DNA from 2 places in the Streptomyces sp. AK02-01A genome. Region 2 is predicted to be linked to the other one. Evidence: riboswitches for the same ligand, from Rfam matches in the RefSeq annotation. Region 2 holds a riboswitch; the other holds the start of a gene.

Region 1 (9,093 bases), on a different contig from region 2:
CGTGGTGTCGACCGCGTCGTACGAGGCGAGACGGTTCGGTGTGCATTCGGCCATGCCGATGGCGCAGGCGAGACGCCTCGCGCCGAACGCCGCGTATCTCGTGCCGCGCTTCAGTGTCTATCGCGCGATCAGCGAGCAGGTGATGGAGCTGCTGGGCAGGCTCTCTCCGCTGGTGGAGCCGCTCAGCCTGGACGAGGCCTTCGTGGATCTGGAGGCGGGCGGTTCGGCCGACGACACGGCCTCGGCGCGGGCGGCGGGGGAGCGGCTGCGCCGGGACATCAGAGCGGTGACGGGGCTCACCGGCTCGGTGGGGCTGGCGGGGTCCAAGATGCTGGCGAAGATCGGCTCGGAGCAGGCGAAGCCCGACGGACTGGTCCTCATCGAACCCGGCACGGAGCGCGAGTTGCTCGGGCCCATGCCCGTACGGACGCTGCCCGGCGTGGGTCCGGCGACCGGTGAGCATCTGAGACGGGCCGGGATGACCACGGTCGCCGAGTTGGCCGAAGCCGGTGAGGACGAGCTCGTACGGCTGCTGGGGAAGGCGCACGGAGCCTCGCTGTACCGGATGGCGCGCGGATACGACGACCGGCCCGTGGTGTCCGAGCGCGACGCCAAGTCGGTGTCGGTCGAGGACACCTTCGATGTCGATCTGCACGACCGGGTGCGGGTGCGGACGGAGGTCGACCGGCTCGCCGACCGCTGTGTGCGGCGGCTGCGGTCGGCCGGCCGCTCGGGCCGGACCGTCGTCCTCAAGGTGCGGCGGTACGACTTCTCGACGCTGACCCGTTCGGAGACGCTGCGCGGGCCCACGGACGACCCGGGAGTGGTGCGGGAGGCGGCCGGGCGGCTGCTGGAGTCGGTGGACACCACGGGCGGGGTGCGGCTGTTGGGCGTGGGCGTGACCGGCCTCGCGGACTTCACACAGGAGGACCTCTTCGCCCAGGCGGCGGCCCATGAGTCCGCCGCCCATGAAGCGGCCGACGGCCCGGAGCCTGAGCGCGACCGGCCGCCGGAGAGCGGCCCGGAGCCGGGCCCCGAGCCCGCGACCGCGATGGCGGAGACGCCCGCCGAGCGGCGCTTCCCGGCCGGACACGATGTGCGGCACACCGTGTTCGGGGCGGGCTGGGTGCAGGGCAGCGGGCTGCGGAGGGTCACCGTACGGTTCGAGGAGCCCGGGTCGGCGCCGGGCCGGGTGCGGACGTTCTGGGTCGACGACCCCGATCTGGAGCTCTCGGAGCCGCTGCCGCTGGTGTCCGAGCCGCCGGATCAGTCGTCCTGGCCGGCCAGCCGTCCGAAGTCGCGCTCGCCGTCCCGGTCGGACCGGGACGCGGGCCTCTCCGGTGGCTCGGGCTCCGGAAGGGCCAGTCCGTAGTGGTGGTAGAGCTGGAGTTCCTGCTCGGGCGAGAGATGGCGGCCGACGCCGAAGTCCGGAGCGTCCTTGATGAGGGCGCGTTCGAAGGGGACATGGAGCGCGTCGTCGGCGAGAGTGCTGGGTGCGAGCGGGACGAAGGCGTCGCGGCTGAAGAGTCCGGTGCGGACGGCCGCCCACTCAGGGGCTCCGGTGGCATCGTCCAGATACACCTCGTCCACCGTCCCGAGCTTGTGGCCGTCACGGTCGAACGCCTTGCGGCCGATCAGGCTGCGCGGATCGATGTCGGTCTCCACGGTCCCTCCAACTGGTCGCAACTGCACGTAAATAATACAAAAGTGCAGATTTGTGGCATCGGCCACTCGAAAGTTGTGCCCCAGGGCGCGCTGGTAGGCTGGCTGGCGGCTGCTGACCCCGTGCGGGAGAGTCTTCCGGTGAGATCATCGGAGGACGCCGAAGGAGCAAATCCTCCCCGGAATCTCTCAGGCCCCTGTACCGCATGGACGAGGTCACTCTGGAAAGCAGGGCGGGCGTCGGACGGCATCCGCTCTCACCGACGGTGAAAGCCGGGCTGCCTCAGGGCGGGCCGGTGAAGCTCTCAGGTCGAGATGACAGAGGGGGAGGCCGTCCGGGCACCCGCGTCGCGGTGCCCTCGCAGGTCGTGTCAGACCAGGAGGCCTCCGCATGACCCCCAACCGCATTCCGCTCTCCCAGCTTGAGCGCGGCACACCCTTCGAGCAGCGTCACATCGGGCCCGACGCCGGGGCGCAGGCGAAGATGCTGGCGCAGGTCGGCTACGGCTCGCTCGACGAGCTGACCGCCGCGGCGGTGCCCGACGTGATCAAGAGTGCGGAGGCGCTGCGGCTTCCCGCCGCCCGTACCGAGGCGGAGGTCGAGGCCGAGCTGCGCTCGCTCGGCGACCGCAACCAGGTGCTCGCGCCGATGATCGGTCTTGGTTACTACGGCACCTTCACTCCGCCGGTGATCCTCCGCAATGTCATGGAGAACCCGGCCTGGTACACCGCGTACACGCCGTACCAGCCGGAGATCTCCCAGGGCCGGCTGGAGGCACTGCTCAACTTCCAGACCGTTGTGGCGGACCTGACCGGCCTGCCGACCTCGGGCGCCTCCCTGCTGGACGAGGGCACCGCCGCGGCGGAGGCGATGGCGCTGGCCCGCCGGGTCGGCAAGGTCAAGGACGGCGTCTTCCTGGTCGACGCCGACGCTCTGCCGCAGACCATCGCCGTGATCAAGACCCGCGCCGAGCCGACCGGCGTCGAGGTGGTCGTCGCGGACCTGAGCGATGGCATCCCCGCCGAGACGGCCGCGCGCGGTGTCTTCGGCGTGCTGATCCAGTACCCGGGCGCGTCGGGAGCGGTACGGGACATCAGGCCCGTCGTCGAGCGGGCACATGAGCTCGGCGCCATTGTCACCGTCGCCGCCGATCTGCTCGCGCTGACCCTCCTCACCTCGCCCGGTGAGCTGGGCGCGGACATCGCGGTCGGCACCACACAGCGCTTCGGTGTGCCGATGGGCTTCGGCGGACCGCACGCCGGGTACATGGCCGTCCGCGAGAAGTTCGCACGCAGCCTGCCGGGCCGGCTCGTCGGAGTCTCCGTGGACGCCGACGGCAACAAGGCGTACCGGCTGGCGCTGCAGACCCGTGAACAGCACATCCGCCGCGAGAAGGCCACCAGCAACATCTGCACCGCGCAGGTGCTGCTCGCCGTCATGGCCGGGATGTACGCGGTCTACCACGGCCCCGACGGGCTGCGGAGCATCGCGCGGCGCACCCATCGCTATGCGACGCTGCTCGCCGAGGGCCTGCGCGCCGGCGGTGCCGAGATCGTGCACGAGGCGTATTTCGACACGCTGACCGTCCGGCTCCCGGGCCGGGCCGCCGATGTGGTCGCCGCCGCCCGTGAGAACGGCGTCAACCTCCACCGTGTGGACGCCGACCATGTCTCCGTCGCCTGCGACGAGACCACCGGGCGTGTTCAGCTCACCACCGTGTGGCACGCCTTCGGGATCGAGAGCGACATCGAGGCGCTGGACGCGGTCACGGCCGACGCCCTGCCCGAGGGCCTGCTGCGTACCGACGACTACCTGACGCATCCCGTCTTCCACCAGCACCGCTCCGAGACCGCGATGCTGCGCTATCTGCGCCGGCTCGCCGACCGTGACTACGCGCTGGACCGGGGCATGATCCCGCTGGGCTCCTGCACCATGAAGCTGAACGCGACCACGGAGATGGAGCCGGTGACCTGGCCGGAGTTCGGGGCGCTGCACCCGTTCGCCCCGGCCGAGCAGGCGCAGGGCTATCTGACGCTCATCAGGGAGCTGGAGGAGCGGCTGGCCGAGGTCACCGGCTATGACGCGGTCTCCCTCCAGCCCAACGCCGGTTCGCAGGGCGAGCTGGCCGGTCTGCTGGCCGTACGGGCGTATCACCGGGCCAACGGCGACATGGGCCGTACCGTCTGTCTCATCCCGTCCTCCGCGCACGGCACGAACGCCGCGAGCGCGGTCATGGCCGGCATGAAGGTCGTCGTCGTGAAGACCCGTGAGGACGGCGACGTCGATGTCGAGGACCTGCACGCGAAGATCGAGCAGTACGGCGACGAACTCGCCGTGCTGATGGTCACCTACCCGTCCACACACGGTGTGTTCGAGGAGCACATCGGTGACATCTGCGCGGCGGTGCACGACGCGGGCGGCCAGGTGTATGTGGACGGCGCCAACCTCAACGCGCTGGTCGGGCTCGCCAAGCCCGGCAAGTTCGGCTCGGACGTGTCCCATCTGAATCTGCACAAGACGTTCTGCATCCCGCACGGCGGCGGTGGCCCCGGTGTGGGTCCCGTCGGTGTACGGGCCCACCTGGCCCCGTATCTGCCCAACCACCCGCTCCAGCCGGCCGCGGGTCCGGAGACGGGCATCGGACCGATCTCGGCGGCTCCCTGGGGCTCGGCCGGCATCCTGCCGATCTCGTGGGCGTACGTACGGCTGATGGGTGGCGAGGGCCTCAAGCGCGCGACGCAGGTCGCCGTGCTCGCGGCCAACTACATCGCCAAGCGCCTCGAACCGCACTACCCGGTGCTCTACACCGGTCCCAACGGACTCGTGGCCCATGAGTGCATCGTGGATCTGCGGCCGCTGTCCAAGGCCACCGGTGTCAGCGTCGACGACATTGCCAAGAGGCTGATCGACTACGGTTTCCATGCGCCGACGATGTCCTTCCCGGTCGCGGGCACGCTGATGATCGAGCCCACCGAGAGCGAAGATCTGAACGAGATCGACCGCTTCTGCGAAGCGATGATCGCGATTCGCGCGGAAATCGAGCGGGTCGCGTCGGGCGAGTGGCCCGCGGACGACAACCCGCTGCGTAACGCCCCGCACACGGCCGCGGCGCTGGGCGGAGAGTGGGACCACGCGTACAGCCGCTCCGAGGCGGTCTTCCCGGCCGGTGTCTCGGCCGCGGACAAGTACTGGCCGCCGGTCCGCCGGATCGACGGCGCCTTCGGTGACCGCAATCTGGTCTGCTCCTGCCCGCCGCTGGACGCGTACGACCACTGAGACGGGACGCTTCGGCAGGGCAGGCCAGGAGAGCTGCCCTGCGGGCGGATCACATGTCGGGGCCGGTGCGCGGGATCGTCCGCGGGCCGGCCCCAGCCAGAAAGACGGCGGCGAGGCCGCCGGACGGCATCAGGCCGCCGTCACCACCTGCTCGGTCCGCAGCGGCCTGTGCGGACCGATGATCTTCCCGTCCGGCAGCAGTTCACCGGTGTCCTCGAAGACCAGGACGCCATTGCACAGCAGACTCCAGCCCTGCTCGGGGTGGTGTGCCGTCAGTCGGGCGGCGTCGCGGTCGGCGGAGTCGGCTGAAGGACAGGCTGGCTGGTGCTGGCACATGGGTGAGTTCTTTCGCTGTGTCGTGGCGAGTGTCCTGCGGCTCGATGTGGTCATGGCCGCCCCCCGTATCTGTTTGGTCCAGTCCTAGTGTTGCCCTACAGACGGTAATCCGCAGGTATTTCGCGGCAGCGCTTCCCTATGCTCAATGACGTGTCACCCGGCCGGACGGTTCGGCTCAACTTCGCTGTCTTTTCGGGTGGTTCGGGGTGGCCGGTCCGGGCTAGTCCGGATGGGCAGTCCTGTGCCCCGCGGTCGTGGGGGCCGCGGGGCACAGGACTGCCGCCGAAGAGAGGCCGGCCGTCCGAAGGTGGTTCAGGCCGGGGTGCGCAGGAGTGGCGCCGGAGTGAGCCGCAGCCCGATCACCGGCAGCAGCTCGGCGACGCGATGCGGACGGTGCGCCGCGATACCCGGCGGCGCGGGTGCCAGAGGCACCAGGACGTCGGACGCCGCGGGCGAACCGGCGGAGGCGTCCGCCTCCGTGTCCGCGTGCAGCCAGAGCGTGAGCATGTACAGCTCGGGCACCGACAGCAGCCGTGGCTGATAGGCGGTGCCCAGACTCTCCGCCTGGCGCACGGCGCGCTCGGTGGCGGTGACGTACGGGCCCTCGAAGAAGCGCGAGAAGGCCCAGCCGTCCGCGGTGAGCATCGTGTCGGCGGCGGCCACGGCGTGGTCACCGCTGCGGATCAGGAAACGCCAGCCGACCAGCCTGGTCCGCGGGACGCGGCCCTCCGGCGTGGCCGTTCGGCCGGCCGGAGTGACCTGGTCGAGTACATGGACGGGAAGCGGAAGCTCGGGGCTCAGCGGTCCCTGGACGGACTGCAGAGCGGGCGTGCGGGCGTCGCGGACGGCCGTGGGGGAACCGAGTGCCGCGAGAACGCTGCGCAGGGCGGGCGCGGGGGCCGGGGGGACATGCAGCGGCATGGTGGGTTGCCTCTCACTCAGGAGACAGGGTGACGCGTGAGGTGGAGCATGGGCGTGTGCGGACGTCGCTGTCGGCATATGCGGGGTCAGAGGTTGGCGTCAGGGCTGTGCGGCCGGATGCGGGCTCTCTGCCTTGTACCGCAGTTTATACGACACGTGTTCACATCATGTTTCTTCTAGCTCTCATGGATATTGCGGGCAAGTCACTATTAGGCCCTTCTCCCGCGAAGTTTCTGTTGATAAACAGTGAACGCAGGCGCCTGGCCTGCGTTGATTCGTCCGACGGGGTCGGCCGAAAAGCGTCGGCGTTTTCAACGACCGGTCATATGCCGGTAACGGAAGAACGCCGCGTCATGCCAAAGGAATGTGCCGCACGACCGCTGTCGGCACTCTACCGGGCGTCAGACGTCCGCGGGACGTTACGGATCACTCAGTGTGGGCATTATCGATCGTGACGCGAGCGGCCGATGCCGCGGGTTGCCCAGTCGAGGAGGGACACTTCGATGGGGGAGAAGGTCGAGACGAGCGGTTCGGCCCTGGCCGATCGGCGGAGGTACCGCAGGAAGCTGCAGCAGTGCCTGGCGGTGCTGGAGCGGCTCCTGGCGGAGGAGAGGTTCGACCGGCCCAAGAATCTGATGGGTCTGGAGATCGAGCTGAATCTGGCGGGCTCCGACGGGATGCCCCGCATGATGAATACGGAGGTCCTGAAGCGCATCGCGAGTGGTGATTTCCAGACCGAACTCGGAATGTTCAATCTGGAAGTCAATATTGCCCCGCACCGATTGGACGGTCGCGTTCTCGATCAGCTTGCCGAGGAACTGCGTACCGGCCTCGGATATGCCCACCGCAAAGCGAGCGAGGTGGACGCGGGGATCGTGATGATCGGAATTCTCCCGACGCTCGGCCAGCATGACGTGGTCTCCGAGAATCTCTCGGACGTCGACCGCTACAAGCTTCTCAACGAGCAGATGGTCGCGGCCAGAGGCGAGGATTTCACGCTGGACATCGAGGGCGTCGAACGGCTGACGTGTGCGTCGGCGTCGATCACTCCGGAAGCCGCCTGCACCTCCGTACAGCTGCATCTCCAGGTCACACCCGACCGATTCGCGGATGTGTGGAACGCCGCCCAGGCCATGGCATCGGTGCAGGTGGCACTCGGTGCCAACGCGCCGTTCCTCTTCGGCCGGGAGCTGTGGCGGGAGTCCAGGCCGCCGCTTTTCGAGCAGGCAACCGACACCCGCCCGCCGGAGCTGAAGGCACAGGGCGTGCGCCCGCGGACCTGGTTCGGGGAGCGCTGGATCGATTCCGCCTATGACCTGTTCGAAGAGAATCTGCGCTATTTCCCTCCGTTGCTGCCGATCTGCGACGACCAGGATCCGATGCGGGTCCTTGACGAAGGCGGAATGCCGGGCCTTTTGGAGCTGGTCCTGCACAACGGCACGGTGTACCGCTGGAACCGGCCCGTCTACGAGGTCGCCGACGGCGTACCGCATCTGCGGGTGGAGAACCGTGTGCTGCCGGCCGGTCCCACGGTCACCGATGTGATCGCCAACGCCGCCTTCTACTACGGTCTGGTGCGGGCGCTTGCCGAGGATGCCAGGCCGGTATGGCACAGGCTGTCCTTCGAGGAGGCCGCGGAGAACTTCGACGTCGCCTGCCGCTACGGCATCGACGCCGAGCTGCGGTGGCCGCGTCCCGGCCGGGCCGCCGGTACCACCACCGTGCCGGTCGTGAAGCTGGTACGCGACGAACTGCTGCCGCTCGCCGCGGCCGGGCTCGACGCGTGGAACATCGCGCCCGCCGACCGCGACTTCTATCTCCAGGTGATCGAGGAGCGCTGCAAACGACGGGTGAACGGAGCCTCGTGGCAGGTGGAGACCTTCCACCGGGCGCTGGAGGCCGGGCTGGGGCGGGACGCGGCGCTCGCGGCCACCACGCGCCGCTACAGCGAGCTGATGCACCAGGGTGAGCCGGTCCACACCTGGCCGATGGGGCTTTCCCCGACCTCCGCCGAAGGCCCGGCCTGAGCGCGCCGTACGGACCGTGAGCTGACGCGTCCGGACCGGCCGCGGCTGTCGTGGCCGCTCACGCGCCGGCCGCGCGATCGGCCCCCGCCGTCCCGCCAGGCGTGGCGAACGGGCCCTGCCCGCACCCGTCCCGTACTCGTCGGGCAAGCTGTGACGTCATGTCGCACGCGATCTCCGTAGCCGCATCCGGGATTCCGGCGCACCGCGGGAGGCATGAGGCGGGACTACCGAACTGGAGGCGGGTGTGCAGGAGGAGGCGGGACGCGAGGCCGGTTCTTTTCCCCAGGAGACGATCTCACGCTCACGGGGGACTTTCCGGTCCGAGACGGTGCTTGTGCTGGCGCTCTCGCTCGGCGCGAGCGGCGTATCGGCGCTGATCAGCTTTGTGGGTTCGCTGACCAGACCGGAGGCGCTGCGCGACCAGGCGGCCACGCTGAACGCGTCGGCCGCCCCGGGACGGCCCTGGCTCGATCTGGCCTGGCAGCTCTTCGGTATCAGCACCGCACTGGTGCCGGTCGCGCTGGTCGCGCACCTTCTGCTGCGAGAGGGCAGCGGACTGGCCGCCATCGGCTTCGACCGGCGGCGGCTCCGGTCCGATCTGGGCCGCGGAACGCTGGTGGCGGCCGGCATCGGCAGCGCCGGACTCGCGTTCTATCTGGTGGCGCAGGCGGTCGGATTCAATCTGACGGTGGTGCCGGAATCGCTGCCGGACGTGTGGTGGAAGTTCCCGGTGCTGATTCTCTCGGCGGTGCAGAACTCCGTACTGGAGGAGGTCATCGTCGTCGGGTATCTGCTGCGCAGGCTCGGGCAGCTCGGCTGGACGCCCATGGCGGCCCTGGTGGCCAGTTCCGTGCTGCGTGGCTCCTACCA
Region 2 (9,093 bases):
GGCGTTCTCCTCGTTCACGGCCATCGCGTAGAGCGTGATCCACTCCATGGCGTGGCCCTGCGGGTCGCCTTCCGCGCGAAGCTGGCGCGCGGAGTGGGCCGCGCGGCGGCGGACCTTGAGGCCGCCGGGCAGGATGCCCTCGCGGGCCATTCCGCGCGAGACACATGCCTGCATCACCCGCCAGATCTCCAGCAGGCCGGCCCGGATCTCGTCCTCCGTGCGCCATGCCTTCTCGTTCTCCAGCATCAGCGCGGAGATCGACAGGCCCGTCTCCCGTGACAGACGCAGCAGCTCGTCACCGGTGCGGAAGGGATGGGTGAGCACCGTGTCGTCGAGCTTGATCCGGTCCTCGCCCACCGCGTCCTCGTCCACGACGAAACCGCCGCCGACCGAGTAGTACGTCTTCTCCAGGAGCAGACCGCCGTCGGCGTCGTACGCGGAGAGCGTCATGCCGTTGGCGTGGTACGGCAGGGCCTTGCGGCGGTGCAGGACCAGATCCTCGCCGGCGTCGAAGGCGATCTCGTGCGTCCCGAGCAGATTGAGCCGGCCGCTGGTGCGGATACGTTCCGCCTGATCGTCGGCGCTCTCCACGTCGACCGTGCGCGGAGAGTTGCCCTCCAGGCCGAGGAGGACGGCCTTCGGGGTGCCGTGGCCATGGCCGGTGGCGCCGAGCGAGCCGTACAGCTCGGCCCGTACCGACGCGGTGTGGACGAGCACGCCCTCGTTCTTGAGGCGGCGGGCGAACATCCGGGCCGCGCGCATCGGGCCGACGGTGTGCGAGCTGGACGGGCCGATGCCGATCGAGAACAGGTCGAAGACCGAGATGGCCACGGGGGTACTCCTCTGACGGGTAGACGCCGTTGTCTGCCGGGGTGGCGCAGAAACCGCACGTACACAGATACGTGTCCGCGGGGTACGCGGACACGGGACACACGGATACACGGATGGACGCATACGCGAACAACGCGAGATACATGGTGCGGGGCACCGCGCGTACACGGTCGGGTGTGCGCGCGGTGCCCCGTGGGTCGTGCCGTTTCCCTCGAAAGGGCCGTTCTTCTCGAAAAGGCCGTTTCCCTGGAAAGGCCCCGCGAGGGTCAATCGGTCCGGAATCGCTAGAGACCAGGGTAGAGCGGGTGCTTCTCGGCCAGTACGGAGACCCGGCCGGCCAGTGCGGCGCGGTCGAACGACGGCTTGAGCGCCGCCGCGATGATCTCCGCGACCTCGCTGAAGTCCTCCGCGCCGAAGCCGCGGGTGGCGAGCGCCGGCGTGCCGATCCGCAGGCCCGAGGTGACCATCGGAGGCCGCGGGTCGTTCGGGACGGCGTTGCGGTTGACCGTGATGCCGATCTCGTGGAGGCGGTCCTCGGCCTGCTGTCCGTCCAGCTCGGAGTGGCGCAGGTCGACCAGGACCAGGTGGACGTCCGTACCACCGGAGAGGACGGAGACGCCCGCCTCGGTGACATCCGGCCGCACCAGGCGCTCGGCGAGGATACGGGCGCCTTCCAGGGTGCGCTGCTGGCGCTCCTTGAACTCGTCCGTGGCCGCGATCTTGAAGGCGACCGCCTTGCCCGCGATGACATGCTCCAGCGGGCCGCCCTGCTGTCCCGGGAAGACCGCGGAGTTGATCTTCTTCGCCAGTTCCCGCGTGGAGAGGATCACTCCGCCGCGCGGACCGCCGAGGGTCTTGTGCGTGGTCGTGGTCACGACATGCGCGTGCGGCACCGGGTTGGGGTGCAGGCCCGCGGCGACCAGACCGGCGAAGTGCGCCATGTCGACCATGAGGTACGCGCCGACCTCGTCCGCGATCCGGCGGAAGGCCGCGAAGTCGAGTTGGCGGGGATACGCCGACCAGCCGGCCACGATCAGCTTGGGCCGGGACTCCTTGGCGAGCCGCTCGACCTCGGCCATGTCGACCTGACCGGTCTCCTCGTCGACGTGGTAGGCGACGACGTTGTAGAGCTTGCCGGAGAAGTTGATCTTCATGCCGTGGGTCAGGTGCCCGCCGTGCGCGAGGTTCAGACCCATGATGGTGTCGCCGGGAGAGAGCAGCGCGAACATCGCGGCGGCGTTCGCCTGCGCGCCGGAGTGCGGCTGTACGTTCGCGTGCTCGGCCCCGAAGAGCGCCTTGACACGGTCGATGGCGATCTGCTCGATGACATCGACGTGCTCGCAGCCGCCGTAGTAGCGGCGGCCCGGATAGCCCTCCGCGTACTTGTTGGTCAGTACGGAGCCCTGGGCCTCCATGACCGCGACCGGAGCGAAGTTCTCCGAGGCGATCATTTCGAGGGTGGACTGCTGACGGTGGAGTTCGGCGTCGACAGCGGCGGCGACGTCCGGGTCGAGCTCGTGGAGCGAGGTGTTCAGAAGCGACTTCGAAGACATCACAGTCCCTGGGGTCTCAGTTGCCGTGGGCACGTCGTGTGCCGGTGGGCACGTCAGTTGCCGGAGAACTCTGTGTACTCGTCGGCGGAGAGCAGGTCCTTCGGCTCCTCCGTGACGCGCACCTTGAACAGCCAGCCGCCCTCGAACGGAGCGGAGTTCACCAGCGAGGGCTCGTCCACGACGTCCTGGTTCGTCTCGACGACCTCACCGGTCACCGGGGCGTACAGATCGCTGACCGACTTGGTCGACTCCAGCTCACCGCAGGTCTCGCCCGCGGTCACCGTGTCACCCACCTCCGGGAGCTGGACATACACGACATCGCCGAGGGCGTTGGCCGCGTGCTCCGTGATACCGACCGTCGACACGCCGTCCTCGGCGGCCGTCAGCCACTCGTGCTCCTTGCTGTAACGAAGCTGCTGGGGGTTGCTCATGAGGTGAATTCTCCTGTACGCGGGGGAGTGCTGAGGAACGGATGTCTTACGGACCGAGACGGCCCCGGGCACGGCCGGGACGGCCGGGTCACTTCTGACGCTTGTAGAAGGGCAGTGCGACGACCTCGTACGGTTCGTGCGAGCCGCGGATGTCCACTCCGACACCGGCCGTGCCGGGCTCCGCGTGCGACGCGTCGACATACGCCATGGCGATCGGCCTGCCCAGGGTCGGTGAAGGGGCGCCGGAGGTGATCTCGCCGACGGTCACTCCGCCGACGACGACCTGATAGCCGGCGCGCGGCACTCGCCGGCCCTCGGCGACCAGGCCGACCAGCTTGCGCGGCGGAGCGGACGCGGCGCGCTCGGCGGCGGCCTCCAGCGCCGGACGTCCGACGAAGTCGCCGTCGTTCGACGTCTTCTCGAACTTGACGACCCGGCCGAGGCCGGCGTCGAACGGGGTCAGGCCGGTGGTCAGCTCGTTGCCGTACAGCGGCATGCCCGCCTCAAGACGGAGGGTGTCGCGGCAGGACAGCCCGCAGGGCACCAGACCGACTCCTTCGCCGGCCTCGGTCAGCGCCTGCCACAGCCGCTCCGCGTACCGGGGCTCGACGAACAGCTCGAAACCGTCCTCGCCGGTGTAGCCCGTACGGGCGATGAGCGCGGGCACACCGGCCACGGTGCCGGGCAGGCCCGCGTAGTACTTGAGCCCGTCCAGATCGGCGTCGGTCAGCGACTTCAGGATGCCGGGCGACTCCGGGCCCTGGACCGCCAGCAGCGCGTACGCGTCACGGTCGTCGCGCACCTCGGCGTCGAAACCGGCCGCGCGGCCGGTCAGCGCGTCCAGCACGGTCTGGGCGTTGGAGGCGTTGGCGACGACCATGTACTCGTCCTCGCCGAGGCGGTAGACGATCAGGTCGTCCAGGATCCCGCCGTCCTCCCGGCAGATCATCGTGTAGCGGGCGCGGCCCACGGCGACGGCGCCGATATTGCCGACCAGCGCGTAGTCGAGCAGCCGGGCCGCCTCCGGCCCGGTGACGGTGATCTCGCCCATGTGGGAGAGATCGAAGAGACCGGCCCTGGTGCGGACGGCGTTGTGTTCGTCGCGTTCGCTGCCGTACCGCAGCGGCATGTCCCAGCCCGCGAAGTCGGTCATGGTCGCGCCCAGCGCGCGGTGCACGGCGTCGAGCGCCGTACGGCGCGGGCTGCTGGAGGTGCTGCTCGGCGGGACATGGCTCATCGGTGTGGCTCCCAGGGCATGACGGGCGAGGACGATCCTCCCCATCTGTCATCGGAACCTGAGAGGTTCACCACGACCGTACGTACAGACGGTCATGACTTGCACCTTGGGTGGGGCCGCAGAGCTGCGGCCCGCTTTTCAGATATGCCTCATCCACGCGGTTCGGGGCCTGAGAGATTCAAGGGAGGAACTTGCTCCTTCGGCGCCCGGCGCACACGGTGACCGGGACTCTCCCGCGCGGATTCAAACGGCCGGTATGCAGTTGGCGGGCACATCATCGCACGCGTCGGGGCCGAGGGCGCGATGGAGCCCGCGGCTCAGGCGTCGCGGACCGGGCGGCCCGGCCCAGGCGTCGCGAACCGGGCCGGACTTCCGAGGCGCGCTCCAGCGGCGCGCCCGGTCCCTGACTCGCCGGGCTCCGTGAAAAGCTTGTACGGCATTACCATTTCTTTACACTTCATGGGCAAGGGTCATGTGCCAGGGTGACTGAGCTGACAGGGGGACGGCGATGAGGTCGCACGGGGTTGGCACGTACGCGGCGACGGCGGGGGCGCCCGCCCGGCGGGAGGCCCGGGAGGCGGTGACGCGGCCCGTGCCGGTGGTCCGGGATCTGCGGGCGCGCGACGGCCGGGTGCCGGCGGGCCTCGCTTTCGCCGCGGGAGACATAGTGGTCGTCTCCGGGCTGCCGGGCAGCGGCAAGTCGACTCTGATCCGGCGGGCCGCCGCGGGCGGCGGAATCGATTCCCAGGACACCAGGGACCGCTGGGAGCGACGGCTTCCCGGCCGCCTGCCGTACGCCGTCTACCGCCCGCTCGTCCGCCTCGCGCACTACGCCGGGCTGCGCCGCGCGCTGCGCTCCGGCGAGAGCGTCGTCGTCCATGACTGCGGTACGCAGGCCTGGGTGCGGCGCTGGCTGGCGCGGGAGGCCCGCAGGCGCGGCCGGCGGCTCCATCTCGTCCTGCTGGACGTCACACCGGAGGTCGCGCGCGCGGGCCAGCGGGAACGCGGCCGCGGTGTCTCCGGTTACGCGTTCGCCCGCCACCGCCGCGCGGTGGGCGGTCTGATCGCCGCGGCCGAGACCGGCCGTCTGCCGCGCGGTTGCGCCTCCGCCGTTCTGCTCGACAGGGCCGCGGCGGGAGCGCTCGGCGGCATCACCTTCCCGGCGCCGCGCGGAGAGTGAGCGGCGGCCCGGCGCCGGGACCACGGCTCTCCGCCCGCCTGGCCGCCGCGGGTCGCGTCCCGCGGCGTTAAGGTCGGCGGCAGCAACGTGGGCGGAGGGAAGACCGTGAATACAGCATGGCCGGGCAATGAGCTCGAAGAGGTGCTCACCGCCTCGCTCGGGAGCGACGCGGCGGGCGGACGGCTGGTCGAGGTGCTCGGCAGAAGCCAGATCTGGGTGCCGCTGCCCAACGGCGGCGGCCCCGACAGCGCCAATCTGGATCTGCCGACGATGGAGATCGAGGGCGTCCCTTACGTCCCGGTGTTCAGCTCCGAACAGCAGTACCTCCAGTGCGTCGGCGGCCATATGCCGTTCACCGTCGCACCGGCCCGCGACTTCGCCCGAGGGCTGCCGCCGGGGCTCGGTATCGCGGTCAACCCGGGCGGCGCGGTCGGCGCGCCGCTGCCGCCGCTCGCCGTGGCCGAGCTGTGCCGGACGGGCCGCAGCCCGCTCGACGGCCCCGCGTCCGGCGGACGCGTCCGGCTCTTCGAGCCGGACTGGCAGGAGGACCCGGTCGACTTCCTCACCGCCGCCGCCGCCGAGTTCGAGTCGGCCGGTGTGGTGCTCTCCGCCCGCCGCGCGCTCGCCAGCGTGGAGGGTGAGGCCCCGGTGCTGTTCATAGGTGTCCAGCTCTCCTCCTGGGAGCCGGCCGACCGCAACGCGCCGATGGACGCGCTCGGCCGTGCGCTGGGCCGGGTCCAGGTGGGCTGGCCGGTCAATCTCGTCCTGCTGGACGTGGCCCAGGACCCGGTCGGCGACTGGCTGCTGGCGAAAGTGCGTCCCTTCTATCAGCGCGGGTACGTCTGAGCCTGTCCGGAACGGGCAGGTGCCGTCCGTCCGCTCCCTGGACATGGCGCCGGACATAGCGCCGGACATATCAGTCGTCAAGTCGGTGTCAGGACCGCCGCCTAAGCTGGTTTGATGGTCGGCGCGGTCGGTGTGGCCGTGGCCGGGTTCGTGGCGGTCGCCGCCGGCCGCGGTTTCCCCGGGGCCGCCGCACCGCCCGGCCGGACCCGGCACGACGGACGGCTGACGCCGCCGGGGCTTCGGGGGAGTTGGCCGAATGGTGGATCGAAGAGGGGCGGGACCCAGAGTGAGCGCGTCAGGCACCGCTGCGACCGGGCAGGTCGAGCACATGCTGAGCCAGGTGACGCCGGGGCGCTACGACGCGTACGAGGCGCTCCTGCACGCTCTCGCCGAGGACAGCGTCTGGATGCTGCTCTGGCACGGCCGGGCCGGTTCGCCCGAGGCCCAGTACGGCAACATGGAGATCGACGGACTGGGCTACGCGCCCTGCGTCACCTCCGCGCAGGAGCTCGCCGTCAGCGGCTGGAACCGCGCGCACGAGGTGGTCACAGGCCGTGACATCGCCCGCGCCCTCTATCCCGACCGCTGGGGAATCTGGCTCAATCCGCACGCTCCCGGCGGTGGCGTCGGCATTCCGTGGCTCGATCTGCGCCGGATCGCCACCGGCCTCGACCGGATGCCGGCCGGCCCGCTGCGGCTCTCGGAACCGGCCATCGAACTCCCGCAGTTCTACGCCCAGCTCACGCAGAACGCGCACCGCACGCCCGTGGTGCGCTCGCTGCGCCGTGCCTGGGTGCAGCCGGCGCTCGGCGCCCCGTATCTCGCGATCGGCCTCGACCTGTACGACACGAGTCCGGCCGCCGTGGACTCCGTACGCGCGATGATGCGGCAGTCGGTCGCCGCCGTCCCGGACGGACTGCCCGTCTCGACGGTCGCGATGTCCGACGAGTACGACCCCGTGACCATGTGGCTGCGCGTCAACTCCCGTCCGTTCTACGACCGTGAGGCGCACGCGGCCCCGGAGTCGCCCACCGGCTACGGCTACCCGCCGCCCGCCCAGCGCCCGTACTGAACGCCGGACGTACGCACGCGGAAGACGCGCCGCACGGCCGTCGGCGCGGGAGAGACGCCTCGGCCGGCCGGCGGACACGGCCGGCGCCGCCGGTGGTTTCCGGCGCTCCCTCGCCGCGCCGCCGGAAACATTCACTCATGTCCCTCCTGTCCGGCATGCGGCCCTGCGGTTCATGACCGCTGTTACCGGCAGACACCCCATGCTCCGTCATGGGTGTAAACCGCGCACTCCGGGCGGATCGCGCCGCCGAACACCTCCGTACGTCCCCAATTCCCTGGTTTATGAGGGCCTTTGGGGGATATACCCGACCTGTTGGAATAGTGGCCGAGTTGGTCCGCTGAGGAGATCATGGCGTCCGGATAACGGAAATCCTATAAACGCATCACGGTTGAGCAACCATTCCCCTGCGGGGCTGGCGGGTGATCGCAAACTCCCTGAAGACTCCACGGAGCAAGTGGTTTAAGTCGTGTGCGATGCGCTGACAGAAGCGGTTCCCGCCACCGGTAAGCCACGAGTATCAACGATCTGAACGTGCCGCTACTGCGGCGGTCATGAGCCGACCACCGTCGGCCAAGAGAGGTCTCCAGCACAAATGACGGCACCTATCGAGACCACCGGGCCGGCGGCGAACGCGCAGCCCGAGGCCGTGCTGAAGGGCGTCGAGTCCAAGCAGATCGAGGGCCGTTCGCTCGGACGAATCGCCTGGACCCGCTTCAAGCGGGACAAGGTGGCGGTCGCCGGTGGTGTCATCGTCGTGCTGCTCATCCTGATCGCGGCTCTGTCCCGCCCGATCCAGTCGCTGCTCGGCCTCGACCCGAACGCCTTCAACCAGGACCTCATCGACCCCAACACCACCCTGCCCAAGGGTGGGTTCGGCGGCATGAGCTGGGATCACCCGCTCGGCGTGGAGCCCAAGTTCGGCCGTGACATCTTCGCGCGGATCATCGAGGGCTCCTGGGTCTCGCTGGTGGTCGCCTTCGGTGCCACCGTGCTCTCCAACGCCATCGGCGCCGTCCTCGGTGTGGTCGCGGGATACTACGGAGGCCGGGTCGACACGGTCATCAGCCGGATGATGGACACCTTCCTGGCCTTCCCGCTGCTGCTCTTCGCGATCGCCATCTCGGCCACGCTCCAGGGCGGCGCCTTCGGCCTTGAGGGCCTGCCGCTCCACATCTCCGTACTGATCTTCGTGATCGGCTTCTTCAACTGGCCGTACATGGGCCGGATCGTCCGCGGTCAGACGCTGGCGCTGCGGGAGCGGGAGTTCGTGGACGCGTCGCGCGGCATGGGTGCCCGCGGTCCGTACATCCTCTTCAAGGAACTGCTCCCGAACCTCGTCGGGCCGATCATCGTCTACTCGACGCTGCTCATCCCGACCAACATCATCTTCGAGGCGTCGCTCAGCTTCCTCGGCGTCGGGATCCAGCCGCCGCAGGCTTCCTGGGGCGGCATGCTCAACCAGGCAGTCGACTTTTACCAGGTCGACCCCCAGTACATGGTCGTACCCGGCCTCGCCATCTTCGTCACCGTGCTGGCGTTCAACCTGCTCGGTGACGGCCTGAGGGATGCGCTCGACCCGCGCAGCCACTGACGTCTGCCCGGACCGAGCCTTTGTCCGATTTTCAATTACGAAGGGGTAACCGACCATCATGCGAAGGTCAGCCGTGACCGCACTCGTGGTCATCAGCAGCGCGAGCCTCATGCTCGCAGGCTGCAGTAAGGCCGAGGACAAGGGCGGTGACGGTAACGGCGGAGCCAAATCCGCCGGAGCCAACGCCGCCACCAAGGAGGTGACCAACGTCTCCGACAAGAAGGGAGGCACGGTCACCTACGCGATGGCCGACGTGCCGGACTCCTTCGACCCCGGCAACACGTACTACGCGTACATGTACAACTTCAGCCGGCTGTACGCCCGCCCGCTGATGACCTTCAACCCGGCTCCC

What was found. Region 2 has a riboswitch for glycine ahead of gcvT (glycine cleavage system aminomethyltransferase GcvT). Riboswitches for the same ligand answer to the same signal wherever they lie in the genome.
Region 1: another riboswitch for glycine. It lies ahead of gcvP (aminomethyl-transferring glycine dehydrogenase); the one in region 2 lies ahead of gcvT (glycine cleavage system aminomethyltransferase GcvT).

The regions. Positions count from the first base shown of each region.
Region 1 is NZ_JARBAE010000058.1:19,912-29,004, reverse strand. It holds gene PV679_RS32705 (DNA polymerase IV) at 1-1,372, shown strand, start outside; gene PV679_RS32700 (PRC-barrel domain-containing protein) at 1,267-1,665, opposite strand; glycine riboswitch at 1,779-1,877, shown strand; gene gcvP (aminomethyl-transferring glycine dehydrogenase) at 2,054-4,939, shown strand; gene PV679_RS32690 (DUF5999 family protein) at 5,069-5,275, opposite strand; gene PV679_RS32685 (hypothetical protein) at 5,588-6,196, opposite strand; gene PV679_RS32680 (glutamate--cysteine ligase) at 6,700-8,223, shown strand; gene PV679_RS32675 (type II CAAX endopeptidase family protein) at 8,468-9,093, shown strand, end outside.
Region 2 is NZ_JARBAE010000012.1:115,551-124,643, forward strand. It holds gene PV679_RS14600 (L-serine ammonia-lyase) at 1-831, opposite strand, end outside; gene glyA (serine hydroxymethyltransferase) at 1,116-2,384, opposite strand; gene gcvH (glycine cleavage system protein GcvH) at 2,438-2,815, opposite strand; gene gcvT (glycine cleavage system aminomethyltransferase GcvT) at 2,904-4,052, opposite strand; glycine riboswitch at 4,201-4,298, opposite strand; gene PV679_RS14620 (AAA family ATPase) at 4,561-5,232, shown strand; gene PV679_RS14625 (enhanced serine sensitivity protein SseB) at 5,338-6,078, shown strand; gene PV679_RS14630 (enhanced serine sensitivity protein SseB C-terminal domain-containing protein) at 6,365-7,150, shown strand; gene PV679_RS14635 (ABC transporter permease) at 7,743-8,741, shown strand; gene PV679_RS14640 (ABC transporter substrate-binding protein) at 8,800-9,093, shown strand, end outside.